One region of the Streptomyces sp. NPDC047000 genome, then DNA from elsewhere that is predicted to be linked to it. Evidence: riboswitches for the same ligand, from Rfam matches in the RefSeq annotation. Region 1 holds a riboswitch; the other holds the start of a gene.
What was found. Region 1 has a riboswitch for glycine ahead of gcvT (glycine cleavage system aminomethyltransferase GcvT). Riboswitches for the same ligand answer to the same signal wherever they lie in the genome.

Region 1 (15,726 bases):
CCATGGTCGACTTGCCGCAGCCCGACTCGCCGACGACGCCGAGGGTCTCGCCCTTGCGCACCTCGAAGTCGATGCCGTCGACGGCCTTCACCGCGCCGACCTGCCGTTGCAGGATCCCCTTCTTGATGGGGAAGTGCTTCTGCAGGCCCTCGACCCTGAGCAGCACCTCGGCGTCCCCGGGGCCCTTGCGTCCCTCGGGGGCCGACGCCTGCTGCGGGATCACGGTCCCGGCGGCACCCTCGGTGCCTTCCGTGCCGTCCGTCTTCTTGATCTCACTCACAGCTTCGGCGCAATCTCTTCGGTCCAGATCCGCGTGCGGTCCTCCGCCGAGAGGTGGCAGGCCGACCAGTGGCCGGTGTTCACCTGCTGGAGCTCGGGGCGCACCGTGCGGGTGACGTTCTCCTTGGGGATGTCCGCGTAGGGGCAGCGCGGGTGGAAGGCGCAGCCGGACGGGACGTTGATGAGGCTCGGCGGCTGGCCCTTGACCGGGATGAGCCGGTCGGAGGTCTCGCGGTCGATACGGGGCATCGAGCCGAGCAGACCCCAGGTGTACGGGTGCTGCGGCCGCTCGAAGATGTCGGCGACCGGGCCGCGCTCCACGCACCGGCCGCCGTACATCACGAGGACGTCGTCGGCGATCTCGGCGACCACGCCGAGGTCGTGCGTGATGAGGACGACCGCGGAGCCGAACTCCTTCTGCAGGTCGCGGATCAGGTCGAGGATCTGCGCCTGGACGGTCACGTCGAGCGCGGTGGTCGGCTCGTCCGCGATGAGCAGTTCGGGGTTGTTGACCAGGGCCATGGCGATCATGGCGCGCTGGCGCATACCGCCGGAGAACTCGTGCGGGTAGCCGTCGACACGCTTGGCCGGCTCGGGGATGCCGACGCGGTCGAGCATCTCGATGGCGCGCTTGCGGGCGACCTTCTTGCTGACGTTGTGGTGGACCCGGTACGCCTCGACGATCTGGTCGCCGACCTTGTAGTACGGGTGCATCGCGGACAGCGGGTCCTGGAAGATCATCGCCATCTCGCGGCCGCGGAGCTTGCGCACCTCGTCCGGCGCGGCGCCCACGAGTTCCTGACCGTTCAGCCAGATCTCGCCGGACATCCGGACGTTCTTGCCGCGGGCGCCGAGCCGGTGCAGGCCCATGATGGCGAGCGAGCTGACGGACTTCCCGGAGCCCGACTCGCCGACGATGCTGAGGGTCTTGCCCTTCTCCAGCTGGAAGCTGAGCCCGTCGACGGACTTGACGAGGCCGTCGTCGGTCGGGAAGTGGACCTTGAGGTCGCGGACCTCGAGGAAGGCGGTCGGGGCCGGGGAGGGCGCGCCGGTGGGCTCGCCGACAGCGGCGCCGGTCTTGGAGAGTTCGGTCACGAGAGCCTCACCCGCGGGTCGGCGGCGGCGTAGAGCACGTCCACCACGAGGTTTGCGATCACGACGAACGAGGCGGCAAGCAGGGTCACGCCGAGGATCTTGGGAAGGTCGTTGTCGGTGATGCCCTGCACCGCGTACTCACCGATGCCGTGCAGCGAGAACACCGTCTCGGTGATCACGGCACCGCCGAGCAGCAGACCGAGGTCCATGCCGAAGACCGTGATGATCGGGGTGAGCGCGGCGCGCAGTCCGTGCCGGACCACCACCTTGCGCTCCCGCAGGCCCTTGGCGCGGGCCGTGCGGATGAAGTCCTCGTTCATCGTCTCCAGCATGCCCGAGCGGGTGAGCCGCGCGTAGATGGCGGAGTAGAGGAGGGCGAGCGAGCACCACGCGGGGAAGAGGGTGTTGGCCCACTGCGCGGGGTTCTCGGTGAACGGGACGTAGGTGCGGCCGAAGATCGGCCACTGGTAGGTGAAGAGCAGCAGCGCCAGGTTGCCGGTGAAGAACATGGGCAGCGAGACACCGGCGAGCGCGACACCCATGAAGGTGCGGTCGAAGATCGAGCGCGGCTTCAGCGCGGAGATGACACCGACGACCACACCGGAGACCAGCCACAGCACGGCCGCGCCCGCGGCCAGCGACAGCGTGATCGGCAGGCGCGAGGTGAGCTGCGGCCAGACCGCCTGGTGGGTCTTGAAGGAGTAACCGAAGCACGGCGCGTCGCAGCTGACCTTGGTGGGGCCGACGCTGTAGGTGGCGCCGGACACGATCCCCTTGATGAAGTGCCAGTACTGGACATAGACGGGCTGGTCCAGACCGAGGTTGTGCTTGACCGCTACGACGTCCGCCTTCGACGGGCTCTTGCCGATGTACTGCTGCGCCAACTGGTCCGCTGTCTGGCCGGCGAGTCGCGGCAGGAGGAAGAAGATGGCAAAAGTGACCGCGGAGACGACCAGCAGCAGGATCACTGCCGCGAACGTCCGGCGGAGGATGTACGAGATCACGGGGATCGGCGCTGGTGCCCGCGGGCCTCGCGGCCCGCGGGCACCAATGCCTTCACCTGCCTTCCGGGGCTGCTACTTCGACTCGACGCCGATGTTGAGGTAGTCGTACTGACCGCTGAAGGCCGCCGAGGAAACCAGGTTGGTGGCCTTCGGACGCGCCAGCAGGACCTTGAAGTAGGTCAGCGGCACGAGGACGGCGTCGTCCATGGTCTTCTTGTCGATCTGGGTGTAGAGGGCGTTGCGCGCGGCGGTGTCCTGCGTCGCGATCGCCTTCTCCAGAAGGGAGTTGACGTCCTTGTTGTCGTACTGCGACAGGTTGGTGTTGCCGGAGTCACCGATGGCGGCGCCGTTCAGGATCTGCTGGAGGAAGCCGTAGCCGGACGGCCAGTCGGCACCCCACTGCATCATGATGAGGCCGATGTTCTGCTTCTCGGTGAACTTCGGGACACCGGCGTAGTCGGTGAAGTACTTGCCGGACGGGTACTGCTTGAGGGTGGCGTTGATGCCGACCTTCTTCAGGGAGTTGATGATCGCCGTGGCGGCGTCGATCTCCTGCGGACGGTCGGAACGGGCCGTGATGTTGGTGCTGACGGCCGTCTTGCCGCAGGCCTTCAGCTGCTCCTTGGCCTTGGCGGCGTCGCCCTTGCTGCCGGTGGAGGCGTAGACGTCCGCCTTCGCGTAGCCCGGGATGTCGGGCGGCAGGACGGTGGAGGCGATGTCACCGCGGACCGGGCCGCCCTCGGCGGTCTGGACGGAGACCTTGTCGATCGCGTACTGCACGGCCTTGCGGCAGGCGACGTTGTCGAACGGCTTCACCTTGGTGTTGATCGCCATGTAGACCAGGCGGCCACCGTAGGTGTTGTCGGAGTTCGACTTCTTGGCGGAGTCGGTGAGGATCTGCGCCTGGGTCGCGGCCTGGACGCCGGTGCCGCCGAGGTCGATCGCGTCGCCGGCGAGGACGTCCTTGTCGATCGTCTCGGCGTTGACCTTGAGGTTGACGACGATCTTGTCCGGCAGCTGCTTGCGCAGCGGGTCGGTCTTCGCGTCCCAGTTCTCGTTGCGCACCAGGACGGCCTGCTTGCCGTCGGAGTAGCTCTGGAACTTGTACGAGCCCGAGGACACGATGTTCTTGACGTAGTCGACGCCGTTGTCCTTGGCCTGTGGGACCGGGGCCGTCTGCGGCGAGGCGACCAGGTAGTCGAACTCCTGGAAGGCCTGCTTCAGGTGGAAGACGATCGTGGTGTCGTCCGGGGTCTCGATGGACGAGAGGCCCTTGGCGCTCTTGTCCTTGTAGGGACCCTTGTACTTGTCGCCGCCGACCAGGAACTGCTGGAAGTAGTTCGGGCCGAGGGAGAGGACGTCACGCGCGAAGTTGGAGCGCTCGACGGCGTACTTGACGTCCTTGGACGTGATCGCCGTGCCGTCCTGGTACTTCACGCCCGCACGCAGCTTGTACGTCCAGGTCTTGCCGCCGTCGCTGGAGACGCCCTTGCCCGCCGCGAGGTCGGGGACCAGGGTGTTGCCCTTGGAACCGGCACCGGGCTCGAAGGTCATCAGCGGACGGGCCCACAGCCGGCTGAGGTTGTACATGTACGCGTAGTACGTGTTGCCCGGGTCGAACGAGTCCGGGACGTCGGACAGCTCGTAGGTGAGCGTCCCGCCCTTCGTCGAGGAGGCGTTGACGACGTCCTTGGTCGCGGCGTTGGCACCGGCCGAGCTGGAGTTGTCGTTCGAGTTGTCATCGGCCTTGCTGCAGCCTGCGACGAGCAGACTCGCACTTCCGATGGCCGCAATGGCGGCCAGCGCTGACCTTCGCATGATGGGCTGGTTCCCCTTCATTGTCGGAAACTTTTCGGGCTCTCTGCGGCAGGCGTCAGCGGCTGCGCGGGTCGAGAGCATCGCGGAGACCGTCGCCCAGCAGGTTGAACGCCAGGACGGTCACGAAGATGGCGAGACCGGGGACGATCATGTACTGGGGGTCGACCTGGTAGTACGTGACCGCGTCCCGGAGCATGCCGCCCCAGGACGCCTGAGGAGGCTGGATGCCGACGCCGAGGAAGCTGAGGGACGCCTCGAAGAGGATGTTGGTCGGGATCAGCAGCGTCGAGTAGACGATGATCGGACCGACCAGGTTGGGCATCAGTTCCCGGAACACGATGTACGGGCCCTTGGCGCCCATGCCCCGGGAGGCGTCGATGAACTCACGCTCGCGCAGGGCCAGGGTCTGACCGCGCACGATACGGCCCAGGTAGGGCCAGTTGAAGAAGCCGATGACGAAGATCAGCACGCTGAGGTGCAGCGGCAGTCCGTTGAGGCCGAACGCGCCGCCCTGCAGGGTCGCGGAGATGGCGATCGCGAAGAGCAGCAACGGGAAGGCCAGGAAGATGTCCATCAGTCGGCTGATGACCGTGTCGACGCGTCCACCGTAGTAGCCGGCGACGACACCGAGGATGGCGCCGATCACGTTCGAGAGGATCGTGGCGCCGAAGGCGACCACCAGCGACACCCAGGAGCCCTCCAGGATGCGGGTGGCGATGTCGCGGCCGAACTTGGGATCGACGCCCAGCGGGTGGCTCAGGCTCATACCGCCCCAGCCGCTCTTGGGCAGCGAGGTGTCCGGGCTGATCAGGTCCTGGTGGAAGGCGTTCGGGTCCAGACCGAACATCGACTGGATCGGGCGGGAGAGGACCGCGAGGAGGATCAGCAGGATGACGATGACGCCACCGGCGACGGCCACTCTGTCCTTCTTGAACCGGGTCCAGGCGATCTGTCCAAGGGAACGACCCTCGATCTGCCCCTTGCTGGCACCCTCGAGGACAGCTTCTGGCTGTACCTCGGTTGCCGCCCCGGTGGTCTCGATCGGTGCGGTCACTGTGACCAGACCCCTCTCGCCGGTGGTGACCGGCTGCGCCTGCCGCTTTGTGCGGGTTTGTCGTCTTACCAGGAGCACGGGATCAGGAGACCCCATGTTCTGAACCGCGAGTCTTCAGCTTGCTCACGATCACCCGCCAGAGCTGACGGGGAATGTATGCGCAACCGTGATGCTCTGCTGGGGATTCCGTTATCCGAACGCTGGGTAGCACGTACCGGATGTGGAGCAGTCGGCGACTCAACGGCAATTCGGCACGCTTCGGACACGTCACTGTGTCTACGCGCGCAGAGAATGTGTTTGCTGGGTGAATCCTACGGCGGATCCGAAAAGGTATTGACCACCTCCGGGCTCCCACCCGTGTCCGAACGGCGAGACAGGGGGTTGCGCGGAGGCCGTACGGATCGTATAGCGGCAGGCCGCGCACTCGTTCACGGGGCGGGTCACGAGAGCACCGGCAAGCGGGAAATCCGAGCGATACGCGTGCGCAATTACCGGAATTGGATAGCCCCGTCAATACCCGTCTCACATCGCGGGCAATTCCCTTATGGAGAACGGCGCGTCAATAGGAGTCAGGGCACGGTTGCCGCAGGTGAGATGGGGTTCAGCGGGCAGGGTGGGCCCGGGTGCGTGGCCCATGCCGTCAACAACGCCGGGTGAGGGGCCGCGCCGAGCACGGCTGGGTGAGCGGGCCCCGGTGAGCGGGGCTCCAGGGGGCGGGGCTCCGGTGGGCGGACTCCAGTTAACGGGGCTCAGTACCCCACTGGCGGAAACCCGTACCCCGTGCCGGGCACCGCGCCGACGCCGCCGGCGGCCACTCCGCCGGGCACCGCGCCGCCGTGCGCGTCACGGTCGTAGAACGGCCGCGCGTTGGCGCGCAGCCACATCACCACGGGGTCGTGGTCGTCGGACATGACGACGGTCGACACGGGCAGTCCGTCGGGTACGGCCCCGATGGACCGCTGCATCATCGCCCGCACGGAGTCGACCGCGGGCGGTGAGGTGTCGTAGACGTCGAGGCCGATGGCGAGGTACGGCGCCCCGAGGGCGGGCTGGACCCAGGCGCGGCGCAGGGAGCGCAGGGCGGGGGTGCGGTGGGCGTTCTGGGTGAGGAGCGCGTAGAAGTGGGGGACCGCGATACCGGGTTCGGAGAGTCTGAGGGGTCCGGCGGGCTGGCGGTCGAGGCCGGTGGCGATACGGCGGAGGTCGGGCCAGGGGATGCCGACGCCGCCGCCCGGGGCGTGGGGATTGAGCCAGAGGCCGTAGTGGTCGGGGTAGAGGGTGCGGGCGACGTCGAGTCCGTCGACGACCTCGTAGGACCGGTTCCAGCCGCTGGCCGAGAGTTCCTGGGCGGAGGTGACGCAGGGCGCGTAGCCGTGGCCGCCGACCTCCATGGTGCCGTACTGGGCGTCGGGGGAACCGGCCTGGCCGTGCCACAGGAGCATCCAGACCTGGCCGGAGGAGGGGGTGGCGAGGGCGCGCAGGAGGGCCTCGTAGGCGTCGTAACGCCCGGGCGTCACCTGGCGCAGCATGTGCTCGACCTGTCCGGTCGCGGTGCCGCTCACGCTCACCTGTACCGCCCCTCCATGGATGTGCCCCGTTGCCCCGGACTATGGAACCAGCTTAAGCGCCCGGGGACCCGGCCCTCGTTGCGCGCGGGCCGGGTGTGCCGCGGCGGCCGGATGCGCCCCGGCGGACCGGAGTGGGGGGCGGGGCCGGCGGGCCCGGCCGTACGTGTCCTACTGGCCGTACTGGTAGAAGGGGCGCACGTGGTGCCTGAGCCATTCGCCGACGGGGTCCTGGGCCACGTCGAGGAGGACGAGGTTGACCGGCCAGGGGACGGCGGTCCGGCCGAGGGCGCGGCCGAGCGCGTCCAGCGGGAGTTCCCGCAGTTCGCCCTCCCACTGGGTGAGTTCGACGCCGACGAACATGACGGGGTCGGCCGTCTCGATCGACGCGAGGCAGCGGCGGGCGGTGAGGACGATGCCCGTGGCGGCGAACTCGGCGGAGGCGGCGGCGAGGAAGTCGACGGGGTCGTCCTGCCAGTCGGGTTCGAAGAGGCGGACGCGGGCGCCGGCGCCCGGTCCGTCGAGCTGGGTACGGCCGCTGCGGCACAGCTCGGCCACGGCCGGCGGGGGCAGGGGCACGCCGACGACCCCGTCGGGGTTGAGGGCGAGGCCCACCTGGGCGGGCAGACCGCGGGCGAACTCGACGGCGGGCGCCACGGTGAACGACATGTGGGAGCCGACGACCTGACGGAACTGCTCCTCGGAGCTGAACACCGGGACGAACGCCTGGCCGGCGATCTCCATGGTGGGCAGGTCGAGGTCGGTGCTGTGCGGGTCGCCGCCGTTGGGCAGGGGCACCCAGAGGAAGCTGCGGCCGAGGACCTCGACGATACGGCCGGCGGCCGCGGGCACGCCGAGGGAGGCGGAGAGCACCTCCTCCAGCTCGTTGCCGGGCCAACCGCCGTGCGGGTGGGGGTGCGTCTGCGCCGGGTAGTCCGCGGGAAAGTCCGCCGCCGGGAAGTCCATCTGTTCTACCGCCTGCTGGGAACCGCTGCTGTGGCTGAAAGGCTAGCGGGTGCGGGACCCGGATCGGCCCGGATCGGCCTTGATCGACCCTGATCGACGTGGACCGGCGCGGATCGGCGCGGATCGGCGGGGATCGGATCGGCCGGGGCGCCGGGGCGGACCTGGGCGGGCCGGGCCAGGTCCGGTCAGGTCTGTCCGGTCCGTCCGGCCTATCCGGTCCGTCCGGTCCGTCCGCGGGGAGGGGTCATCCCGTGAACGACACCCGTCGCAGCGCGTCCGCCGCGTCGCGGTCGAGGAGGACCGCCGAGCCGCAGCCGTCGGGCAGGTCGCCGCGTTCCACGGCGCGCAGCAGCCGGGCGGTGGCCTGCCGGTGCCGGAGGAAGGCGTACCGCGAGACGCCCCGGCCGCGCTCCTGCTGGCCGGCGAGGGCGGTGTCGGGGGTGACGTCGAGGAGCAGCAGATGCAGGGTGCCGCCCCGGCGCCGGGCTTCGCGGGCCAGCCAGGCGCGCACCCAGGTCTGGCTGCCGCAGTCGTGCACGGCGACGCCCCCGCCGGTGCGCAGGGCGCGGCGCAACCCCGCGTAGTGGGCGAGGCGGACGGCGGGGCGGTAGAGGACGTAGGGGAGGAGGCGGGGCAGGCGGGCGGCCCAGCGGTCGCGGGCGTGCTGGGAGTCGACGCGGATGCCGTGCACCGCGCGGTCCATGAAGGTGGACTTGCCGCTGCCGGGCAGTCCGGTCACGACGACGAGGTCGCGGGCGCCGAAGACCAGGGCGTGCGGGCTGCGTCCGGCGCGTTCGCGCAGGTCACGGACGACGGGCGCGGTGCGTTTGGCGCGGTGCCCGCGGACGGGGAGGGCGGGCCGGCCGGGCAGGGCGGCTCCGGTGGCCGCGGCGGCTGCCGCGGCCGCGGTCGCCGTGGTGGCGTATGCGGCTGTGGTCCTTTTGACCGTCGTCGTCTTCACGTGCGCGTCCTCCCCTGGAGCGGCCCTCGGTTCCCTTTGAGCGTTCCCTGGTCGTCCTCTGGTTCTTCCTTGGGTGTCCCTTGGGCCCCGAGGGGGGTTGTGCCCCTCGAATGTAAAGGAACGGTAATCCACGGAGTTCCGCGGTTCGGTCCGTGCGCCGCAACAGCCGGGTCACAGATCACGCGGGTGCCGAAAAACGTCTCTCACGATGGCCGGATATGAGCATCGTCATTCACAAAGCAGCTCGACGCTACTGACACGAGATTGCAAGGCGATCAGCGGCGGTCGTCTTGGAAAAGAAGGGTGACACCTGTAAAGCGAGGTATCACTCCTGACGCGGGAGGGCGCCGGGCCGTACCCCGTGCGATGATGTGCGCGCCAACTGCATACCGGCCGCTTGAATCCGCGCGGGAGAGTTCCCTGCGGCGCTCGCCGAGAGCGCTCACGGGACGCCGAAGGAGCAAGTCCCTCCCTTGAATCTCTCAGGCCCCGTCACCGCGCGGGCGAGGCACATCTGAAAAGCGGGCCGCCGCCGCAGCACTCCCGTGCTCCGGCTCCGGCGGCCCCACCCACGGTGCAAGTCATGACACCGGCGTCCCCCGCGGGGGCCCGCGGCCGTCATGGCGAACCTCTCAGGTTCCGATGACAGATGGGGAGGACAAGGATCACCTCCACCCGTCCTGTCCAGCCCTGTCCGGACCTGCCCTGCCCTGGGAGACCGACCGATGAGCAGTACCGACGCTTCCCTTCCCGCTGCCCCGCGCCGTACGGCGCTCGACGCCCTGCACCGTTCGCTCGGCGCGACGATGACCGACTTCGCCGGCTGGGACATGCCCCTGCGCTACGGCTCCGAGCGCGACGAGCACACCGCCGTCCGCACCCGGGCCGGCCTGTTCGACCTCTCCCACATGGGCGAGATCACGGTGCGGGGCGTCCAGGCCGCCGCCCTGCTGAACCACGCCCTGGTCGGCGACCTCGCCGCGGTGGCCGTTGGCCGGGCCCGCTACACGATGATCTGCCGGGAGGACGGCGGCATCCTGGACGACCTGATCGTCTACCGGCTCGCGGAGACCGAGTACCTGGTGGTCGCCAACGCCTCCAACGCCCAGGTGGTGCTGGACGCGCTGACCGGGCGCGCCGCGGGCTTCGACGCCGAGGTGCGCGACGACCGGGACAGCTACGCGTTGCTCGCCGTGCAGGGCCCGGAGTCCGCCGGCATCCTCGCGTCCCTGACCGACGCCGCCCTCGGCGGCCTGAAGTACTACGCCGGCCTGCCCGGTACGGTCGCCGGTGTCCCGGCGCTGATCGCCCGCACCGGTTACACCGGCGAGGACGGTTTCGAACTGTTCGTCTCCCCCGCCGACGCAGAGAAGGTGTGGCAGGCGCTGACCGAGGCGGGCGCCGGGGCAGGTCTCGTGCCCTGCGGGCTGTCCTGCCGTGACACGCTGCGACTGGAGGCGGGGATGCCGCTGTACGGGCACGAACTGTCCACCGCGCTCACCCCGTTCGACGCCGGGCTCGGCCGGGTGGTGAAGTTCGGCAAGGAGGGCGGCTTCGTGGGGCGCGAGGCGCTGCTGGCCGCCGCCGAGCGGGCCGCCGTCAGCCCGCCGCGCGTCCTGGTCGGCCTGGTCGCGGAGGGGCGCCGGGTGCCGCGCGCCGGGTACCGGGTGGTCGCCGGGGGTGAGGCGGTCGGCGAGGTCACCTCCGGGGCGCCGTCCCCCACCCTGGGCAGGCCGATCGCGATGGCCTACGTCGACGCCGCGTACTCGGCACCCGGCACGGCCGGGGTCGGGGTGGACATCCGGGGCAGCCACGAACCGTACGAGGTCGTGGCGCTGCCGTTCTACCGGCGCCGGAAGTAGCCACCGGCGCCGCACCGCGGCCGGCCCGGCCGGGCCGGCCACCGCAGTACGACCCTCACCACGATCGTCCGGTGACCCGGGTGACCACCGTCAGCGCGGTCACCCGGGTCACCGCAGCCCCCCGCGTACAGGAGAATTCAGGTCATGAGCAACCCCCAGCAGTTCCGCTACAGCAAGGAACACGAGTGGCTGTCGGCCGCCGAGGACGGCGTGTCGGCGGTCGGCATCACCGAGCACGCGGCCAACGCCCTCGGTGACGTGGTGTACGTCCAGCTCCCGGCGGTCGGCGACACGGTGACCGCGGGCGAGCCCTGCGGCGAGCTGGAGTCGACCAAGTCGGTGTCCGAGCTGTACGCCCCGGTCACCGGTGAGATCACCGCGGTCAACGAGGACGTGGTGGACGACCCGTCCCTCGTGAACTCCGAGCCGTTCGAAGGCGGCTGGCTGTTCCGGGTACGGCCGTCGGCCGAGCCGGAGGGCCTGCTGTCCGCCGACGAGTACACCGCCTACGCCACCGGCGAGGAGTCGTAACCGTATGTCCGACCGTATGTCCGTCCTGAACACGCCCCTGCACGAGCTCGACCCGGAGATCGCCGCCGCGGTCGGTGCCGAGCTGGAGCGCCAGCAGTCCACCCTCGAGATGATCGCCTCCGAGAACTTCGCCCCGCTCGCGGTGATGGAGGCGCAGGGCTCGGTCCTCACCAACAAGTACGCCGAGGGCTACCCCGGCCGCCGCTACTACGGCGGCTGCGAGCACGTCGACGTCGCCGAGCAGATCGCCATCGACCGGCTGAAGGACCTGTTCGGCGCCGAGTACGCCAACGTCCAGCCGCACTCGGGCGCCTCCGCCAACCAGGCGGCCCTGTTCGCGCTGGCCCAGCCCGGCGACACGATCCTGGGCCTGGACCTGGCGCACGGCGGTCACCTCACCCACGGGATGCGGCTGAACTTCTCCGGCAAGCAGTTCCAGGTCGTCGCCTATCACGTCGGTCCGGACACCGGTCTGGTCGACATGGCGGAGGTCGAGCGGCTCGCCAAGGAGCACCGGCCGAAGGTGATCATCGCGGGCTGGTCGGCGTACCCGCGGCAGCTGGACTTCGCGGAGTTCCGGCGGATCGCCGACGAGGCCGGGGCGTATCTGTGGGTCGACATGGCGCACTTCGCCGGTCTGGTCGCGGCGGGGCTGCACCCGAACCCGGTGGAGTACGCGGACGTCGTCACCTCCACCACCCACAAGACGCTGGGCGGGCCGCGCGGCGGGATCATCCTCGCGCGGAAGGAGTTCGCGAAGAAGCTGAACTCGTCCGTCTTCCCGGGCTTCCAGGGCGGTCCGCTGGAGCATGTGATCGCGGCCAAGGCGGTGTCGTTCAAGGTCGCCGCCTCGGAGGAGTTCAAGGAGCGCCAGCGGCGGACGCTGGAGGGCGCGCGGATCCTCGCCGAGCGGCTCACGGCGCCGGACGCCAGGGCGGCCGGGGTGAACGTGCTGTCCGGGGGGACGGACGTCCATCTGATCCTGGTCGACCTGCGCGCGTCCGAGCTGGACGGGCGGCAGGCCGAGGACCGGCTGCACGAGGTCGGCATCACCGTCAACCGCAACGCGGTGCCGGACGACCCGCGCCCGCCGATGGTCACGTCGGGCCTGCGCATCGGCACCCCGGCGCTGGCCACGCGCGGCTTCACGGCGGAGGACTTCGCCGAGGTCGCGGACGTGATCGCCGAGGCGCTGAAGCCGTCCTACGACGCGGCGGCGCTCCATGCGAGGGTGACGGCGCTGACCGGCCGGCACCCGCTGTACCCGGGTCTGGGCGCGTAGCCCCGTCCCCGGTTCAGCCGCTTTCAAGCGGCACCGCGCACACTGGACGCAGGGCCGTCCACAGCTGGGCGCGGTGCCGCTCCCGTTCCACCGCCACACCCCTGCCCTCATCGTTCCTGCCGGAGGAGTCCCGTGGCCATCTCGGTCTTCGACCTGTTCTCGGTCGGCATCGGCCCGTCGAGCTCCCACACCGTGGGCCCGATGCGCGCGGCCCGGATGTTCGCCCGCAGACTGCGCAACGAGGGGCTGCTCGACCCGGTGGCCTCGCTGCGCGCGGAGCTGTACGGCTCGCTCGGCGCGACCGGTCACGGTCACGGCACGCCGAAGGCGGTGCTGCTCGGCCTGGAGGGCGCCTCCCCGCGCACGGTCGACGTGGAGACCGCCGACGACCGGGTGGAGACGATCCGCTCCACGGGCCGTATCCGTCTCCTCGGCGACCACGAGATCGCGTTCTCCTGCGACGACGACCTCGTCCTGCACCGCCGCAAGGCACTCCCCTACCACGCGAACGGCATGTCCCTCGGGGCGTACGACGCCTCGGGCACGGAGCTGCTGGCGAAGACGTACTACTCGGTGGGCGGCGGCTTCGTGGTGGACGAGGACGCGGTGGGCGCCGACCGTATCGTGCTGGACGACACCGTCCTGAAGTATCCCTTCCGCACCGGTGACGAACTGCTGCGCCGCACACGGGAGACGGGCCTGTCGATCTCCTCGCTCATGCTGGAGAACGAGCGTGCCTGGCGCACCGAGGACGAGATCCGCGCCGGGCTGCTGGAGATCTGGCGGGTGATGCGGGAGTGCGTGGCGCGCGGTCTGTCCCGGGAGGGCATCCTGCCGGGCGGCCTGAAGGTACGCCGCCGCGCCGCCATGACGGCCCGTCAGCTCCGCTCCGAGGGTGACCCGTTGGCTCATTCGATGGAGTGGATCACGCTGTACGCGATGGCGGTGAACGAGGAGAACGCGGCGGGCGGCCGGGTGGTCACCGCGCCCACCAACGGAGCGGCCGGCATCATCCCGGCGGTACTGCACTACTACCTCGACTTCGTCCCCGGCGCCGACGAGGACGGCGTGGTGCGCTTCCTCCTCGCGGCGGGCGCGATCGGGATGCTGTTCAAGGAGAACGCGTCCATCTCCGGCGCCGAGGTGGGCTGCCAGGGCGAGGTGGGCTCCGCCTGCTCGATGGCGGCCGGCGCCCTCGCCGAGGTGCTGGGCGGCACGCCGGAACAGGTCGAGAACGCCGCGGAGATCGGCATGGAGCACAACCTCGGCCTCACCTGCGACCCGGTCGGCGGACTGGTCCAGATCCCCTGCATCGAGCGCAACGGCATGGCCGCGGTGAAGGCGGTCACCGCGGCGCGGATGGCGATGCGCGGGGACGGCTCGCACCTGGTCTCCCTGGACAAGGTCATCAAGACGATGAAGGACACCGGCGCGGACATGTCGGTCAAGTACAAGGAGACGGCCCGGGGCGGCCTGGCGGTCAACATCATCGAGTGCTAGGGAGACAGGCCCCTGCCCAGCGCGCCCGTCTCCTTCGGACCACGTACCACCCCCGCGTACGGACGCGGCTGCCGGCGGGGCCGGGAGCAGGCCCCGTGGTCGCCCGGAACCGGATCACCGGGCTCCACGGTAACCGGGCGGTTCACCGCACCCGGGACAGCACCTGACGCGCGGCAGCCCCGGCGTTCGCCCTCCGCCCCGGCCGGACCCCGCTCGGCACGGCGGGCTTCGCGGCGGCCCGCCGTCAGCGGCGCCGCACCGGCCGGCCCGGTGATGTCACCGGTCACGGACACCTCGGGTTCCGCAAACACAGTCACACGTCACCCGTAACTGGTCACGGGTCACTGGTCATCCACTGCGCATGAACTGTGCGTCAACAAGGGGCCCGTAGCGTGGGTTGAAGAAAGCGAGGGGAAAACGAGAGAGGCAGGAGGCCGTGCGATACAGGATGGGCGCCACGTCGACCCCTGAAGGGATTCCCAGTGCTGGCGATCAGAACTCCGCCGGGTGATGCCGTGTTCGGTATCAGGCCTTCCCCGCCACCGGGTATCGACGTCCGCACCGCGGTTGCCACGCTGGGACCCCGCGGGACGGACTCGGTCCATGAGGCACGCAAATACTTCTCCGAAGTGGTCACGCTTCCGACCGTTCCGGAGGTCATGGACTACGCCGAGCAAGAGTCCGTCCTTGCCCTCGTACCAGCCGGCCACCTGACCGTCTCGGACAATATCTTGCGCGACAGCTGGGTGAACCTGCATTTCCGCTTCCAGGGACGCATGAGCATGGTCGGCCTCTGGGAGAGCCCCACCAAGAAGATGTGCGCCGCCGTCAACGTCGACCGTGCGGGCGCTGCCTCCGAGGTCCGCAGCGTCGCGCTGCACCCGGCCACCGCGGCCTTCGCTCAAAAGATCTTTCCGGCAGACGTGGAACTCCGATTCTGCGATTCCAAGCCGATCGCGGTGCGGTTGGCGGAGGAAGGCCGTGTCGATGCCTGTATCGGATCGCTGGACGTCGTACAGAGGGCGGCCGGGCTCCGTCCCGTGGAGGAGTTCGAGCCGACCATGATCTGGTGTCTCTATTCCGGACTCGGGCACATTCGAAACCCTGATGCAGACTCATGAAAGCGGTCGAAGTGGAAGTGAGTGACACGAAAACGCACCGTTCCCCTGTCCGGTTCGTCGATTGCCGGTCGGCTCCCGAGGCGTTCGGTCCGGCCCCGGATCTGGCCGCCGTGAGCGCCCTGCTCGAAATCGGTCAGCGTCTCGGAATCCTGCCCTATCTCGAAGACGACGAGGCAGTGGAGGCCGCGGCACTGGCCGCCGCGGTGAACCTTCCCGTCGCCGGCGTGGAGATGCTGCTGACGACCTACGAGGCCGCCGCCATCATCGAAAAGGTTCCCGACCGGGAAGGTGCCTTCCGCGCCGCTCCCTCGTTCCCGACGCTTCGTTACCAGGCCGGCTACCTCTCGTGGGCACTCAACGCGAACCGACCGTTCATCGAGCATGCCCGCGCATTCCTCGAGGACCCAGAATCGGCTCGCACGGCATACCGCCGGGACATGGAGCAGGTGGCGGTCTCGTCCCAGTGGCAGGGGGAGATGGCGTTCTATCCCTCGCTGGTCTCGGTCGTCCTCGAGGCCGCGCCCACCCGGATCGTCGATCTGGGCGCGGGTACGGCGAGGATGCTCATCGATGTCCTCCAGCGGTTGCCGGACACCACCGGGGTGGCCCTGGATCTGGCCCACGACGCCTGTGCGGCCGCCAGGGTTCTCGCCGCGTCCGGTGGCGTCGCCGACCGGCTGACGGTCGT
Region 2 (15,726 bases), on a different contig from region 1:
TCGTGCGCGGAGGAGATCCACCGCTCGCCGAACCAGGTGCGCGGGCGCACGCCCTGGGCCTGGAGCTCGGGCGGGCGGGTGTCCGTGGACTGCTGGAACAGCGGCGGACGGGACTCGCGCCACAGCTCACGGCCGAACAGGAACGGCGAGTTGGCGCCGACGGCGATCTGCGCGGCGCTCGCCGCCTGCGCCGCGTTCCACACATCGGGGAAGCGCGCCGGGGTCACCTGGAGGTGGAGCTGCACGGAGGTGCAGGCGGCCTCGGGGGCGATGGACTTCGAGGTGCAGCTGAGCCGCTCCACCCCGTCGATGTCGAGCGTGAAGTCCTCTCCGCGCGCCGCCACGATCTGGTCGTTGAGAAGGGTGTAGCGGTCCACGGCGGAGAGGTTCGACGAGACGAGGTCGTCCCGGTCGAGCGTGGGCAGAATGCCGATCATCACGATTCCGGCGTCCACCTCCGCGGCTTTCCGGTGCGCATATGCCAGGGAAGTACGGAGTTCTTCGGCGAGCCGGTCGAATACCCTGCCACCCAATCGATGGGGGGCTATGTTTACTTCAAGATTGAACATGGCGAGTTCTGTTTGGAAATCGCGGCTGGCGATTCGCTCGAGAACTTGCGCATTCAGCATCTTCGGCATGCCGTCGGAGCCTGCGAGGTTGAGTTCGATCTCCAGGCCCATGAGGTTCTTGGGGCGGTCGAACCGCTGCTGCTCCAGCAGCCGCTCCAGTCCCGTCAGGCACCGCCGCAGCTTGGCGCGGTAGCGCTGGCGGTCGGACAGATCGAACTGCCCCGCAACGACCTTCTCCCCCATCGAAGCTTCCCTCCTCGGATGGGCGGGCCGACGCTACGGCCTCTCGTGTCCCGGGTCAGGTGTCATGATGCCCCGCTGGGCCGATGCATAACGTCCCCGCTCGGGCCCGCACACCGCTACTCTGGTCGGTGTGGCCCGCGGCACATTCACACGGCATGGGGCGCAGGCGGTTTCGGATACCTCTGGGAACTCGTGAAAAACACCGACGAGAACGGGCCGACCGCGGCGGCGACGTAAACCGAGGTCAGCACGGCGGGGCGGGTACGGAATCGGGATGAATACCCGCGATTGAGCGACCGAATGGATCCTTGTTCTTCACATGGAAAACAGCTAGCCGAAACACTGCCTGAGCGACGCTCATATAAACTTGCCGAACAAGGCAGAAGGTTGGCACCCAAGGTCCTGGACCTGCCGTCGAGCGACGCGCGGCAGGTCTGTCGCATACCCCTGTTCATGTCCTCCGCCCCACCGGCCCCGGCCACCCCTGCCGACCCCATGAGCTGACAGCGCCGTCCGCCCCCGCCCTCGCGCCACCGCGCCTGTCTCCTGAGAGGCGACCACCATGCCGCTGCATGTCCCTCCGGCTCCCGCGCCCGCCCTGCGCACCGTCCTCACGGCCCTCGGTTCCCCCACCGCCGTCCATGAGGCCCGTACCCCCGCCCTGCGCACCGCGCAGGACACCGCAAGCCCCGAACTCCCGCTGCCGGTCCATGTACTGGACCAGATCACCCCGGCGGGAGTGTCCGCCACCCGGCTGGCCGGGTGGCGTTTCCTGATCCGCTCCGGCGACCGCGCGGTGGCCGCGGCGGAGACCCGGCTGACCCCCGACGGATGGGCCTTCTCCCACTTCTTCGAGGGCCCCTACATCGCCTCCACCGAGCGCGCGCTGAGCCAGGCCGAAGCCCTGCCGCAGTCCTACCAGGCACGCCTGCTGTCGGTGCCCGGCCTCTACATGCTCACGCTGTGGCTGCACGGCGACTGCACCGCCGACGGCGCCGAGGGCCATCCCGCCGCCACCGACCTCCTCGTCCCGCTGGCCCCGGCCCCGCCCGGCATCGCGGCCCATCGTCCCCTCCGGGTCGCCGAGTTGCTTCCCGTCCTCACCCTGCGGGTGACCCCTGCACCACTGCTCGGTTCACCGGCCTGACGCACCTCCTTCCCCGTGCCCCGTCGCCTCCCGGCCACGGGGCACGGGGGCTTCCCCGGACGGGCTTCGCTCGTACGTGCACTTGACCGCTCTTCCGAGTCCCGACGACGGGTGTGCCCATGGGCCCTGGCTCCATCCGGCCACGGTGAACCACCCGAAGGGACAGCATGGTTGCGATGAACCGACCGCACGGGTGACGCGTCCTCAACCTGTGAGAAGCGGTGCCGCGAAATACCTGCGGAATACCGCCGGGAGGGCAACACTGGACTGCGACCGGTTTATCGCAACGGGGGGACTGAGATGACCACGACAGAGCGAGAGATCCCACCCATGTGCCAGCACCAGCCACCGTGTCCGACCGCCGCTTCCGCAGACCGGGAGAGCGCCCGCCTCATGGCGCATCACCCGGAGCAGGGCTGGAGCCTGCTCTGCAACGGCGTCGTGCTGTTCGAGGACACCGGTGAGCTCCTGCCCGACGGTCAGATCATCGCCCCGCATCGCCTGCTGGATGCGGGACAGGTGATGACGGCCGCCTGAGCACCACTCCGGGTGACGCACGCGATCGCCCGGTGACCCATCTGGGGCCGGACCGCGCCCGGTGCGCGAACCGGCCCCGACCCGTGTCCCGGGGCGGCTACTGCCGGTAGCCGGACGGGAACACGCTCACCCGGCGCGGGATCCCGGATCCTTTCCCTCGTATGCGAACCAGTCGAACTCCGCGTCGCCTTCGGTGACATACATGCCGATCACACGGCCGGTGAAGCCGCCGGCCACCTGGGTGGACAGATACCTTCCGTCGAGTTCGGCCAGCGGCTTGCTCCCGCCGGGGCCCTCGATCGAGAAGGCGAGGGTGTCGGGCCCGCCCGCCCTGATGCCGGGTGCCTGCTGCCCGGCGGCCGTGACGGTGGGCGGAACCACTCCGGTGGTGCGGATGTCGATGGCGAGGGTGACGGGGCCGGGCGGCAGGCGCTGCTCGGCGACGCGCTGCCGTACCGGCCCGATCCGGGCCACGACGCTCACCGTGCCCCCGCCGGCCTCCAGGTCGTAGTGATGGGCCTCGTCGACGCGGACGGACAGTCCCGCGCGGCCCGCGCCGGGTTCCAGCAGGGCCGTCACCCGGCAGTCGGCATGCTGCTGCCGGCGCCCCACGAAGGTGTGGCCGGGGCTGTCGAGGCTTTCCCCGGTCGCCCGCAGGGTCAGCCGGCCCGGCCGCTCCGTCAGCGACCAGGAGCCCTCCGGCCGGGAACGCGGCGAGATCCACTGCGGCGCGAGGACGGCCGCGTCGAAGTCGTCCCGCACCGGTTCGGGCCCGAAAGGATGCCAGGCGGCCGGAGCCGGATGCCGCAGTTCCACAGGGCCCGCCACCGGCCAGCCGTCCACCCACTCCACCGGGACCAGGAACGTCTCCCGGCCCAGGACGTGGTACTCGGGGAAGTAACCTCCCGGCCGGGTCGCCAGCAGTACCGTCCACCAGCTGCCGTCGGCCGCCTGGACGAGGTCGGCGTGACCGGTGCACTGGACGGGCCGGGCGGTGCCGCTGTGGCTGAGGACGGGGTTGGCCGGAGCCGGTTCGTAGGGCCCGCGCGGGGAACGGGCCCGGGCGACCGAGACACTGTGCCCGAGTGCCGTCCCGCCCTCGGCCACCACCAGGTACCACCACGCGCCGATCCGGTAGAGGTGCGGCGCCTCCGGGTCCCGCAGTCCACTGCCCGACCACACGGGTATCGGTCCTTCCAGCACCTTCCCGGTCCCGGGATCGATACGGGCGAGACCGACCCCGGCCATGGCACACCAGCAGCTGCCGTCCTCGTCCCATGCGAGGTCGGGATCGATACCGGGCAGGTCGAGCAGCACCGGGTCCGACCAGGGGCCTTCGGGACGCTCGGCCGTGACCAGGAGGGTGCCCCTGCCTCCCACGTCCGTCGTGATCACGTAGAAGCGGCCGTCGTGGTGACGGATCGTGGGTGCGTAGATCCCGCCGGAGGCCGGGATGCCGTCCGCGATCTCCAGCTGTCCGGGCCGGTCGAGCACATTGCCGATCTGCCGCCAGTGCACCAGGTCGCGGCTGTGGAAAAGGGGCACGCCGGGGAAGTACTCGAAGCTCGAACAGACCAGGTAGTAGTCCTCCCCGACCCGGCACACGCTGGGGTCGGGATGGAAGCCCGGGATCACCGGGTTGTCGTAGGTCCGCATGCGCAACCACCCCTCCGCGCCGAAAGTTTCGCCGCCTCTGCCGAATATGTCGGTCCTGGCGACCATTACGGATCAGACCCCCCGCACCCGTCAAGATCGCGCGCACCGGTCACCGGCACCGCCCTTCCTCTCCGCACGTCGGCCCCGCCCGTCCGTGGCCGCACTCAGGTCACCGGAGAACGCCTGAGGAACCGCCGCCGCGGGTGCCGCGTCACCACCCGGCCGAAGCTCAGACGGCCGGATATCCGTACCCGGAGGTCCGTCGGCACCCCGGGGCCGGCCAACGCCTTCGACCTGACCTCGGCGTAGCCCAGCTCCAGTCCGTCGGTGTCCACGACGACCCCCGGCCGGGTGAGCAGGGTCAGCGTGCCGCCGCGCATGTCCAGGTCCACGAGCAGGGTGTCGTGAGTGATCACCGCCCGGGTGAAGTCGAGCGTCACATCACCCCACTCCGAATCGACCTCCAGCCGCCGCGGCACCACCCAGCCCTCACCGCGCACGACCGAGGCACCCTGCTGGCGGATACGGACGACGCCCTCGGCCTCCACCACCCCCTCGGCCGCCGGCAGGTCGGCGGTGAGCAGGGCCAGCTCCCCGAGGGTGCGGGCGGTCAGGGCCGCCCCGACGCGCTCGTCCAGCTCCTCCGCGGTCAGCCGCCCGTCGCCCGCGGCGGCACCCAGCACCTCCACCACACGGTCCCGGTCCTCGTACGACGCCCTCAGTACCGCGCCCCCGGCCGCACCGGACAGGTCACCCGACATGTCGTCACCCCCGAATCGCTCCATGCACTAAAGCTATATCGCGATACCCTCTGGGACCAGTCACTCGTTCGGGTTGGCTGCTTCTGCGCTTATGGTGACCGGCATGCACTCCTACACGATCGGTCAGGCGGCACGGCTGCTCGGCGTGAGCCCCGACACCGCACGCCGCTGGGCGGACGCGGGCCGGGTCGAGACCCACCGTGACGAGGCCGGACGGCGGCTGATCGACGGACGGGACCTCGCCGCCTTCTCGGTGGAGCTGGCCAGGTCGGGGACCGGTGAGGAGGAGACCCCGCACACCTCGGTCCGCAACGCCTTCCCGGGGATCGTCACCGCGATCAAGCTGGGCGACGTCGCCGCACAGGTCGACATCCAGGCGGGCCCGCACCGTCTCGTGTCCCTGCTGACCCGGGAAGCCGTCGAGGAACTGGGCCTGGAGGTGGGCATGGAGGCCACGGCCAGGGTCAAGTCGACCAACGTCCACATCGACCGGGTCTGAGACCCGGCGGCGCGCCACCGGGACCGCCCGCGATCACCCGGGACCGCCGTGGAGCGGCACTTCCTCACGCTCCGGCGCCGTATCCACCGTCGACCCGTATCACGTTGACGCCGCTGACGTAGCGCGCTCCGCAGCGGTCCTGCGGCAGCACCAGCTGGGGTCCGGCCTCGTCGAGCGGGGTGTCGTCCATGCCGACCGCGAGCAGCACCGGGGCATGGGCGAAGTCGGGGTCGATCTCGGCCCAGGACAGCAGGGCGCGGTGGCCGTCGGTCCCCGTGACGGCGATCAGGAAGCGCGCCCGCTCCTTGCGCCGGGCGGGATCGAAGCCGGGCCCGGCGTCGCACAGCACGTCGTGCAGCAGGGGCCCGGCGAAGCCGTGGTGCTGCACCCCGCTGGTCAGGCAGTCGAACGTGACCTTCACGCGGTGCTGGGGCCAGGCGAGAAGGTCGGACACCGCCAGCCGGACCGGCCGGGCGATGTCCCCGGTAAGGGCGAACTCGACGAGCGCCACGTGCCACCACCTCCCGGCTCTCCCTACCCGGCCGCACCCCGCAGCCAAACGCATATGCGACCCTCTGAGCCCAAGATCCATGCTGTTGCGACGATCAACCGGGATATCGGCTCGCAATTGCGGGCAGTATTATCGCCGCACGGCCCCGTCTCGGCCGTGGATGGGCGTGACCGCCTTCACCTGGAGACACAGAGGAGTACATCCGTGATCACCCGTTCCGCGCGCCGCACCCGCCGCACCCTTCAGGCGACCGGCGCCGGCGCCGCAGCGCTCCTCGCCCTGGCCGCCTGCTCCTCCTCGGACTCGGCCTCCTCGGACTCGGCCGCCGGGTCCGGCTCCTCCTCGCCCGCCGCCCCGCAGCTGTCCGGGACGGTGACCGTCTTCGCCGCCGCCTCCCTCAAGGAGAGCTTCACCACGCTCGGCAAGGACTTCGAGAAGGCCCACCCCGGCACCAAGGTCACCTTCAGCTTCGGCGGCAGCGACACCCTCGCCGCGAGCATCACCGGCGGCGCCCCGGCCGATGTCTTCGCCGCCGCCAGCCCGAAGACCATGGCGATCGTGACGGACAAGAAGGACACGGCCGCGGCACCCGTCACCTTCGTCCGCAACCAGCTCGAGATCGCCACGCTGCCGGGCAACCCGGACAAGGTCGCCTCCCTGAAGGACCTCACCAGGTCGGGGCTCAAGGTCGTCCTGTGCGACAAGACGGTGCCGTGCGGCGCGGCCGCCCAGAAGGCTCTGCAGGCCAGCAGCCTCAAGCTGACCCCGGTGTCGTACGAGCAGGACGTCAAGAGCGCCCTGACCAAGGTCGAGCTGAAGGAGGCCGATGCGGCGGTCGTCTACAAGACCGATGTGAAGGCCGCGGGTGACAAGGTGGAGGGCGTGGAGTTCCCCGAGTCGGCCCAGGCCGTCAACGACTACCCCATCGCCCTGCTCAAGGACGCCCCCAATGCCGCCGCGGCCAAGGCGTTCATCGCGCTCGTCCGGTCCGCCGAGGGCCGGCGGGTGCTCACCGACGCCGGGTTCCTCAAGCCGTGACCCAGGCCGACACGGCCGGCGTCGCGGCCGACACCCTGGAGGGCGGGCCGCGGCGCCGACGTGTCCTGCCGGGTGGCCGCGGGGTGCCGGTGCCCCTGCTGCTTCCGGCGCTGGCGGGTCTCGCCTTCCTGCTGCTGCCCCTGATCGCGCTGCTCGTACGCGCCCCGTGGAGCACCCTTCCCGGCCAGCTGAGCAGCACCGAGGTGTGGCAGGCCCTGCGGCTGTCCCTGGTCAGCGCCACCGCGGCGACCGCGGTGAGCCTGGTACTGGGTGTACCGCTGGCCTGGCTGCTGGCCCGGGTCGACTTCCCGGGTCGCGGTCTCGTCCGGGCCCTGGTGACGCTGCCGCTCGTGCTCCCGCCGGTGGTGGGCGGTGTGGCGCTGCTGATGGCCCTCGGCCGCAACGGTGTCGTCGGCCGGTGGCTGGACACCTGGTTCGGGATCACGCTGCCGTTCACCACGGCGGGCGTGGTGGTCGCGGAGGCGTTCGTGGCGATGCCGTTCCTCGTCATCAGTGTCGAGGGCACCCTGCGTGCCGCCGACCCGCGCTACGAGGAGGCGGCCACGACGCTGGGCGCCTCCCGGTTCACCGCGTTCCGCCGCGTCACCCTGCCGCTGATCGCGCCCGGCGTCGCGGCGGGCGCGGTGCTCGCCTGGGCACGGGCACTGGGCGAGTTCGGCGCGACGATCACCTTCGCCGGGAACTTCCCGGGCCGCACGCAGACGATGCCGCTGGCGGTCTATCTGGCGCTGCAGAGCGATCCGGCCGCCGCCATCTCGCTCAGCCTGGTTCTGCTGGCCGTGTCGATCGCGGTGCTGGCGGGGCTGCGGGACCGCTGGATCACGGCGTCATGACAGAGAGCCGCACCCGCCGCGCCGCGACGGGCGACACCGCGCGCACGGCCGCAGAACCGGCGCACGACGGCACCCCACCCTCCACGGCACCCGGTGTCCGGACACGAGCGGTGCCGCGCCCGCCGCGCCGGACACCCCGACGATGCTGGACGATACCCCTATGACCGACACGGCCGACCTCCACGGCACCACGGCCGCCGGGACGGCCCCGGACACCGGTGCGGACGGTGCGGGGCGCGGCGCGGGCCTCGACGCCCGTCTCGTCGTCGACCGCGGTTCCTTCCGTCTCGACGTGGCGCTGACCGCCGCTCCCGGCGACGTCGTGGCCCTGCTCGGCCCGAACGGCGCGGGCAAGACCACCGCGCTGCGCGCCCTGGCCGGACTCGTCCCGCTCACCGGAGGCCACCTCCGCCTGGACGGCGCCCCGCTGGACCGCACCCCACCGGAGTCCCGCCCGGTCGGCGTGGTCTTCCAGGACTACCTGCTCTTCCCGCACCTCACCGCCCTCGACAACGTCGCGTTCGGCCCCCGCTGCCACGGCGCGACCAGGGCCGAGGCCCGCGCCCTGGCCGCCGAGTGGCTGGAGCACATGGGCCTCGGCGACCACGCGGCCGCCAAACCGCGCCGGCTGTCCGGCGGCCAGGCGCAGCGGGTCGCCCTGGCCCGGGCCCTGGCCGTGCGGCCCCGGCTGCTGCTCCTGGACGAGCCCCTCGCCGCCCTCGACGCCCGGACCCGCCTGGAGGTCCGCTCACGGCTGCGGCGGCACCTCGCCGAGTTCGAGGCCGTGGCCGTGCTGGTCACGCACGATCCGCTGGACGCCATGGTGCTGGCCGACCGGCTGGTCGTGGTCGAGGACGGCCGGGTGGTGCAGGAGGGCACCCCCACCCATATCGCGCGGCACCCCCGTACGGACTACATCGCCCAGCTGGTCGGCCTGAACCTGTACCGGGGCCGGGCCGAGGGCGGTCACACCGTCCGGCTCGACACGGGTCCGGCGATCACCACCACCGAGGAACTCTCCGGCGAGGTCTTCGTGGCGTTCCCGCCGGGCGCGGTCACCCTCTACCGGGAGCGGCCCTCCGGCTCCAGCGCCCGCAATCTGTGGCGCTGCGAGGTCACGGGTCTGGAGACCCACGGCGACCAGATCCGCGCGGACCTGTCCGGTGAACTCCCGCTCGCCGCGGACCTCACCACCGTCGCCGCGGCCGAGCTCGACCTCCAGCCGGGCGCCGCGCTCTGGGCGACGGTCAAGGCGACTCAGACCCACGCATACCCGGCGTGACGCCCTCTCCGGGCTACGGTGAGCACTCCTCCCCCACGGACCCACCACCCTGCGAGGCACCTGCCATGAGCCTGAGCATCCGCAACCAGCTCCCCGGCACCGTCACTTCGGTCACCCCCGGCGAGGCCATGGCCACGGTCGGCGTCCGTCTGGACGGCGGCCGGATCCTGACCGCGGCGATCACCCTGGAGGCGGCCGAGGAGCTCGGACTCGGTGCCGGCTCCGCCGTACGCGCCCTCGTGAAGTCCACGGAGGTGTCCCTCGCGACCGCGCCGGTCCAGGGCGTGTCGATCCGCAACCAGCTGCGCGGCACGGTCACCGCCGTCACCACGGGCGCCGCCATGGCCGCTGTCAAGGTGGACGTCGGCGGCGCCGAACTCACCGCCGCGATCACCAAGGACGCCGTCGGCGACCTCGGTCTCGCGGCGGGGGTGCCGGTAGTGGTCCTGATCAAGTCGACCGAGGTGGCTCTGGCGACGGTGTGACGCGGCACGGGCGGGACCGGGGCGCTGAGCTCCGCCGCCTCGACACCGACGCCGGAACCACGCGCCCGCACCCCGCTGCCGAGGCACCGCGGCTCAGCGCCCCGGCCCAGAACCGGGCCGGGGCGGCCTGCTGGGCTCTGGCCGGCTCAGTCCTCGTACGCGTCCGGCGGCGGACACGCGCAGACCAGGTTCCGGTCGCCGAACGCCTGGTCTATCCGGCGTACCGGCGGCCAGTACTTGTCGGCGGCCAAGACACCGGCCGGGAAGACGGCCTCCTCGCGGCTGTAGGCGTGCTCCCACTCGCCGCTCAGGGCGGCCGCGGTGTGCGGCGCGCCGCGCAGCGGGTTGTCGTCGGCGGGCCAGGCGCCGGAACCGGTCCTCTCGATCTCCGCGCGGATGGCGATCATCGCCTCGCAGAACCGGTCGAGCTCGCCCAGGTCCTCGGACTCGGTCGGCTCGATCATCAGGGTGCCGGCCACCGGGAACGACATCGTCGGCGCGTGGAAGCCGTAGTCGATCAGCCGCTTGGCCACGTCGTCCACGGTCACGCCGGTCGCCTTGGTCAGCGGCCGCAGATCGATGATGCACTCATGGGCGACCAGGCCGCCGGGGCCGGTGTAGAGCACGGGGTAGTGGGGTTCGAGGCGCCTGGCGATGTAGTTGGCGGACAGGACGGCCGTCTGTGTGGCGCGCCGGAGTCCCTCCCCGCCCATGAGGCGGATGTAGGCCCAGGAGATCGGCAGGATACCGGCCGAGCCCCAGGGGGCGGCCGAGACCGGTCCGACGCCCGTCTCCGGGCCCGCCGCGGGCTGCATCGGGTGGTTGGGCAGGTACGGCGCCAGGTGCGCGCGGACCCCGACCGGGCCGACGCCGGGACCGCCGCCGCCGTGCGGGATGCAGAACGTCTTGTGGAGGTTCAGGTGGGAGACGTCGCCGCCGAAGTGGCCGGGCCTGGCCAGGCCCACCAGGGCGTTGAGATTGGCACCGTCCACGTACACCTGGCCGCCCGCCTCGTGGACCCGGGCGCAGATGTCGGCGACGTGTTCCTCGAACACACCGTGCGTGGACGGGTACGTGATCATGAGCACGGCGAGTTCGTCACGGTGCTGCGTAATCTTGGCGCGCAGGTCCGCGACGTCGATCTCACCGTCCTCGGCCGTCCGCACCACGACGACCTTCATGCCCGCCATCACGGCGCTCGCGGCGTTGGTGCCGTGCGCGGAGGACGGGATGAGGCAGACGGTGCGGCGTTCCTCCCCGTTGGCGCGGTGATAGCCGCGCACCGCGAGCAGACCGGCGAGCTCGCCCTGCGAACCGGCGTTGGGCTGCAGGGACACCTTGTCGTAGCCCGTGACCTCGGCGAGGCGCTCCTCCAGCTCACGGATGAGGGTGAGATAGCCCTGCGCCTGTTCGGCGGGCGCGAACGGGTGCAGTCCGCCGAACTCGGGCCAGGTGACCGGCTCCATCTCGGTGGTCGCGTTGAGCTTCATGGTGCAGGAACCCAGCGGGATCATGCCGCGGTCGAGCGCGTAGTCACGGTCGGCGAGGCGGCGCAGATAGCGCAGCATCGCGGTCTCGGAGCGGTACCGGTGGAAGACGGGGTGGGTGAGGAAATCGCCGGTGCGCAGCAGTTCCCGCGGCAGTGTGTCCTCGGCCGTCGTGTCCAGGGCCTCGAGGTCGCCCGTGACGCCGAAGGCGCCCCATACGGCATCCAGCCGGGCACGGGTGGTGGTCTCGTCACAGGCGAAGGAGACGTGGTCCGCGTCGACGAGGTACAGGTTGACCCCGCGCTCCCGGGCGGCGGCGACGATCTCGGCGGCGCGGCCCTCGGCCCGGGCGGTGAGGGTGTCGAAGTAGGCGCCGTGGACGATCTCGACCCCGGCCGCCTCGAGACCGGCCGCCAGGAGCGTGGCGTAGCGGTGGGTGCGCCGGGCGATGCCCCTCAGGCCTTCGGGACCGTGGTAGACGGCATACATGCCGGCCATCACGGCGAGCAGCACCTGGGCGGTGCAGATGTTGCTGGTCGCCTTCTCTCGGCGGATGTGCTGCTCACGGGTCTGGAGGGCGAGCCGGTAGGCCTGGTGGCCGTCGGCGTCCACGGACACGCCGACCAGGCGGCCGGGGAGGCTGCGTGCGTAACTCTCGCGTACCGCCATGTAACCGGCGTGCGGGCCGCCGAATCCCATCGGCACGCCGAAGCGCTGCGTGGTGCCGACGGCGATGTCCGCACCGAGCTCACCGGGCGGCTTCAGCAGCGTGAGGGCCAGCAGATCAGCGGCGACGGTCACCACGGCGCCCAGCTCGTGCGCCTGTTCGATGACAGGCCGGATGTCGCGTACGGCGCCGGAGGCGCCGGGGTACTGGATCAGCACGCCGTTGATCTCGCGTCCGGCGAGGCCGGCCGGGATGCCGTCGGCGAGGCCGGCGACGACCACTTCGACGCCGGTCGGCTCGGCGCGGGTCCGGATGACGGCGATGGTCTGCGGGAGGGCGTCCGCGTCGACCAGGAAGAGCCCCTTCTTGTTCTTGCCCATACGGCGCGACAGAGCCATGGCCTCGGCGGCGGCGGTGCCCTCGTCGAGCAGGGAGGCGCCGGAGGTCGGCAGGCCGGTGAGGTCGGCGACCATGGTCTGGAAGTTCAGCAGCGCCTCCAGACGGCCCTGCGATATCTCCGGCTGGTAGGGCGTGTACGCCGTGTACCAGGCGGGGTTCTCCATGACGTTGCGCAGGATCACCGGCGGGGTGAAGGTGCCGTGGTAGCCGAGGCCGATCATGGAGTCGAGGACCTGGTTGCGGTCGGCCAGGGAGCGCAGTTCGGCGAGCACCTCGGCCTCGGTGCGGGCGGCCGGCAGGTCCAGCACGGCGGTGCTCTTGATCACGTCGGGTACGGCCGCGGCGGTGAGTTCGTCCAGAGAGCCGTAGCCGACCTGCGCGAGCATCTTGGCCTGCGCCCCGGAGTCGGGACCGATGTGGCGCTGTTCGAAGGGGATGCCCTGTTCGAGCTCGGAGAGCGGGATGCGGTGGGCGGTCATTGCGGAGGCCTCCTGGTCTGACGCGACCTTCGAGGGGGTACCACGGCGCGGATCCCCCGGACGGCCTCCCCCTCTGTCATCTCAACCTGAGAGCTTCACCGGGCCGCTCGAGCGCTCCCGGTTTTCACCGTCGGTGAGAGCGGGGGCCCGTCGGCACCCGCCCTGCTTTCCAGAGTGACCTCGTCCGCGCGGTACGTGGGCCTGAGAGATTCCGGGGAGGATTTGCTCCTTCGGCGCCCCCGACGCTTCCGGAGGACTCTCCCGCACGGGGTCAGCAGCCGCTGCCAGCGTACCAGCGGGCCTCACGGACGGTCTCTCGGCGGTCCTCCGACTGGCCGCCGCCCCCGATGTGCTCTTTTGTGGTGATGTAGTGACCGCGTACGAGGTGCGACCACGTGGAGGGACGGGACCGTGCGAACCGACATCGATCCGCGCAGCCTGATCGGCCGCAGAGCGTTCGACAGCAGCGGCACCAAGATCGGTACCGTCGACGAGGTGTACCTCGACGACGCGACCGGCGTACCGGAGTGGGCCGCCATACGCACCGGTCTGTTCTCCCGCGACGCGTTCGTCCCTCTGGAGCCCAGTGAGCTGGTGGAGGGCACCCTCCGTGTCCCGTTCGACCGCGGTCTCATCAAGGACGCACCCGACTTCGGCGTCGGCCGCCACCTCTCCCCCGAACAGGAGCTCCAGCTCTATCACCACTACGGCCTCGACGTGGCCCCGGCTCCGCCCCTGCCCGACCGCGACTTCGGCCGGCTCGCGGGCACGGAGGACGCGTAGCGCCCGTCCGGGCCAGCTGTAGGAGCGCGCGCCCGTGGCCGGGCGCGCCGTGCCGGAACCGTCCTTCCGGTCCGTGCCGGGGCGTTCTCCGGGGCGTCTCCCGGAGGTCCGGGTGAAGGACCGGAGGCAGCGGGGCCCGCCGTCATGGCACTGCCCGGGCCACGAGGTCCGGGCCCGGACTCCGGGTCACCAGCGGGAGGGGATCCGCCGGCTCCAGGTCCGGGTCGTCGACGCGGAAGGTCCGCACCCGGCCGGGCGGCGAGTCCGGGGTCTCGAACCGGACGGTGACCCGTCCGATGCCGCTGCCCTGCACCCACCCGTGCCCGTACCCGCTGTGCCGTACGTCGTGCCCCGCGGGCCAGTGCCGCTCCTTCGGCGCGGGCGGCGGCTGCGACGCGGACGCTTCGTCGGACGGCTCCTGTCCGGTGTCCGTCTCCTCTCCGGCAGCCTGGGCGAAGAGGTCCTCCTGGGTGTAGTCGGCGAGTCCGCTGACACCCACCCCGAGGAGCCGTACTCCGCCCGTCGTGTCCACGGCGTCCAGCAGCCGCGCGGCGGCCTCCCGCACCACCGCCGGGTCGTCGGTGGGTCCGCGGAGCGTCTCGGAGCGGGTCAGCGTGGAGAAGTCGTAGCGCCGCACCTTCAGCACGATCGTGCGCCCCGACAGACCCGAGGCGCGCAGCCGCCGCACGCAGCGGTCCGCCAGCCGCCGGACCTCCGTGCCGACCCGGACACGGTCGTGGATGTCGATGTCGTACGTGTCCTCCACGGACACCGACTTGGTCTCCCGCTCGGCCACCACGGGCCGGTCGTCCCGCGCCAGCGCCATGGCGTACAGCGCGTGCCCGTGCGCCTTGCCGAGCAGCCGTACGAGCTCGTCCTCACCCGCCTCGGCGATCTCGTCGACCGTGGTGATCCCGGCCCGCCGCAGGTGGTCGCCGGTCGCCGGGCCGACCCCCGGCAGGGTCCGCACCGGCAGGGGGCCGAGCAGGGTGCGTTCGGTGCCCGGTTCGATCAGTACGAGGCCGTCCGGCTTGGCCCGCTCCGAGGCGATCTTGGCGAGCATCTTGGAGGCTGCGAGGCCGACCGACCCCGTGAGCCCCGTGGCCGCACGGATGTCGGCACGCAGCTTCGTCCCGGTACGGCGGGCGGACTCGGCGTCCCACGCCACTCCCCCGGCCTCGAGATCCACGAACGCCTCGTCCAGACTCAGCGGCTCCACCAGCGGTGAGAGGGCGTGCAGCAGTTCCATCACCTGGCCGCTGACGGCACGGTAGAAGCCGAAGCGCGGCACGAGACAAGCGGCGTTCGGGGCGAGCCGGCGGGCCTGCGCCATGGGCATCGCCGAGTGCACCCCGAAGACGCGGGCCTCGTACGAGGCGGTGGCGACCACACCGCGGGGCCCCAGCCCGCCCACGATGACGGCTTTCCCCCGCAGGCTCGGCTTGGACGCCTGCTCCGCCGAGGCGAAGAAGGCGTCCATGTCGAGATGCAGGATGGTGGGCGCGGCTCTCACATCTCCGATGCTGCCCTACGCCACTGACAACGTCCGCGCCGAGCCCGCACCGGCGTCACATGCTCCGTGCGGCAGGCCGCACAGGCACCCCTGCCGCGTCGCCGGGCGGGAAGGAAGTGGTCCCGGTGTCCCCATGGGCGCGCCTCAGACCGCCCGGTTGCGCCGCCGTGCCAGTTCGTCCGCCGGATTGGGCCCGATGAGGGTCTCACCCGTGTCGACACGCTCACCGTGCAACTGCGAGAGCGCGTTCTCCACATCCCGCCACACCACTCCGACGGCGATGCCGAAGACTCCCTGGCCACCCTGGAGCAGGGCGTGCACCTCGTCCGGCGAGGTGCACTCGTACACCGTGGCGCCGTCGCTCATCAGCGTCATCCGCTCCAGGTCGCGGAAACCGCATTCCCTGAGGTGCCGTACGGCCGTACGGATGTTCTGCAACGAGACGCCCGTGTCCAGAAAGCGCTTGACAACCTTCAGGACGACGACGTCCCGGAAGCTGTAGAGCCGCTGGGTGCCCGAGCCGTGGGCGGGCCGCACGCTCGGTTCGACGAGCCCGGTGCGCGCCCAGTAGTCCAGTTGCCGGTAGGTGATCCCGGCGGCGGCGCACGCCGTCGGGCCGCGGTAACCGATCTGCTCGGACGCCATGCTCGTCGTCGCTCCTCCGCCGTTCGGCACGGCTGCCGGTCGCTGCCGGGCATGACCTGCCGCGCCGCCCGGCTGGGCGTGTCCCGTGCCCGGACGGAGCCGTGAGCTCGGGGAAGGGTACGGAACGCTCCCCCCGTAACCGGCTCCGGGGACGCCCCCGGCCGTACCGCC

Region 2: another riboswitch for glycine. It lies ahead of gcvP (aminomethyl-transferring glycine dehydrogenase); the one in region 1 lies ahead of gcvT (glycine cleavage system aminomethyltransferase GcvT).

What each region holds. Positions count from the first base shown of each region.
Region 1 covers NZ_JBEYWE010000037.1:49,409-65,134, reverse strand. Annotated here, with positions in the region: gene ABZ862_RS35020 (dipeptide ABC transporter ATP-binding protein) at 1-223, opposite strand, end outside; gene ABZ862_RS35015 (ABC transporter ATP-binding protein) at 277-1,374, opposite strand; gene ABZ862_RS35010 (ABC transporter permease) at 1,371-2,378, opposite strand; gene ABZ862_RS35005 (ABC transporter substrate-binding protein) at 2,451-4,217, opposite strand; gene ABZ862_RS35000 (ABC transporter permease) at 4,252-5,250, opposite strand; gene ABZ862_RS34995 (enhanced serine sensitivity protein SseB C-terminal domain-containing protein) at 6,000-6,818, opposite strand; gene ABZ862_RS34990 (enhanced serine sensitivity protein SseB) at 6,987-7,781, opposite strand; gene ABZ862_RS34985 (AAA family ATPase) at 8,026-8,652, opposite strand; glycine riboswitch at 9,141-9,250, shown strand; gene gcvT (glycine cleavage system aminomethyltransferase GcvT) at 9,468-10,604, shown strand; gene gcvH (glycine cleavage system protein GcvH) at 10,749-11,135, shown strand; gene glyA (serine hydroxymethyltransferase) at 11,152-12,417, shown strand; gene ABZ862_RS34965 (L-serine ammonia-lyase) at 12,550-13,917, shown strand; gene ABZ862_RS34960 (hypothetical protein) at 14,400-15,038, shown strand; gene ABZ862_RS34955 (methyltransferase) at 15,149-15,726, shown strand, end outside.
Region 2 covers NZ_JBEYWE010000008.1:8,453-24,178, reverse strand. Annotated here, with positions in the region: gene ABZ862_RS15150 (glutamate--cysteine ligase) at 1-812, opposite strand, end outside; gene ABZ862_RS15145 (hypothetical protein) at 1,375-1,959, shown strand; gene ABZ862_RS15140 (DUF5999 family protein) at 2,290-2,496, shown strand; gene ABZ862_RS15135 (glycoside hydrolase family 43 protein) at 2,623-4,152, opposite strand; gene ABZ862_RS15130 (DUF1707 domain-containing protein) at 4,317-4,937, opposite strand; gene ABZ862_RS15125 (helix-turn-helix transcriptional regulator) at 5,017-5,412, shown strand; gene ABZ862_RS15120 (molybdopterin-dependent oxidoreductase) at 5,477-5,923, opposite strand; gene modA (molybdate ABC transporter substrate-binding protein) at 6,131-6,961, shown strand; gene modB (molybdate ABC transporter permease subunit) at 6,958-7,815, shown strand; gene ABZ862_RS15105 (ABC transporter ATP-binding protein) at 7,976-9,097, shown strand; gene ABZ862_RS15100 (TOBE domain-containing protein) at 9,163-9,582, shown strand; gene gcvP (aminomethyl-transferring glycine dehydrogenase) at 9,729-12,614, opposite strand; glycine riboswitch at 12,794-12,888, opposite strand; gene ABZ862_RS15090 (PRC-barrel domain-containing protein) at 13,026-13,397, shown strand; gene ABZ862_RS15085 (DNA polymerase IV) at 13,540-14,910, opposite strand; gene ABZ862_RS15080 (MerR family transcriptional regulator) at 15,055-15,555, opposite strand.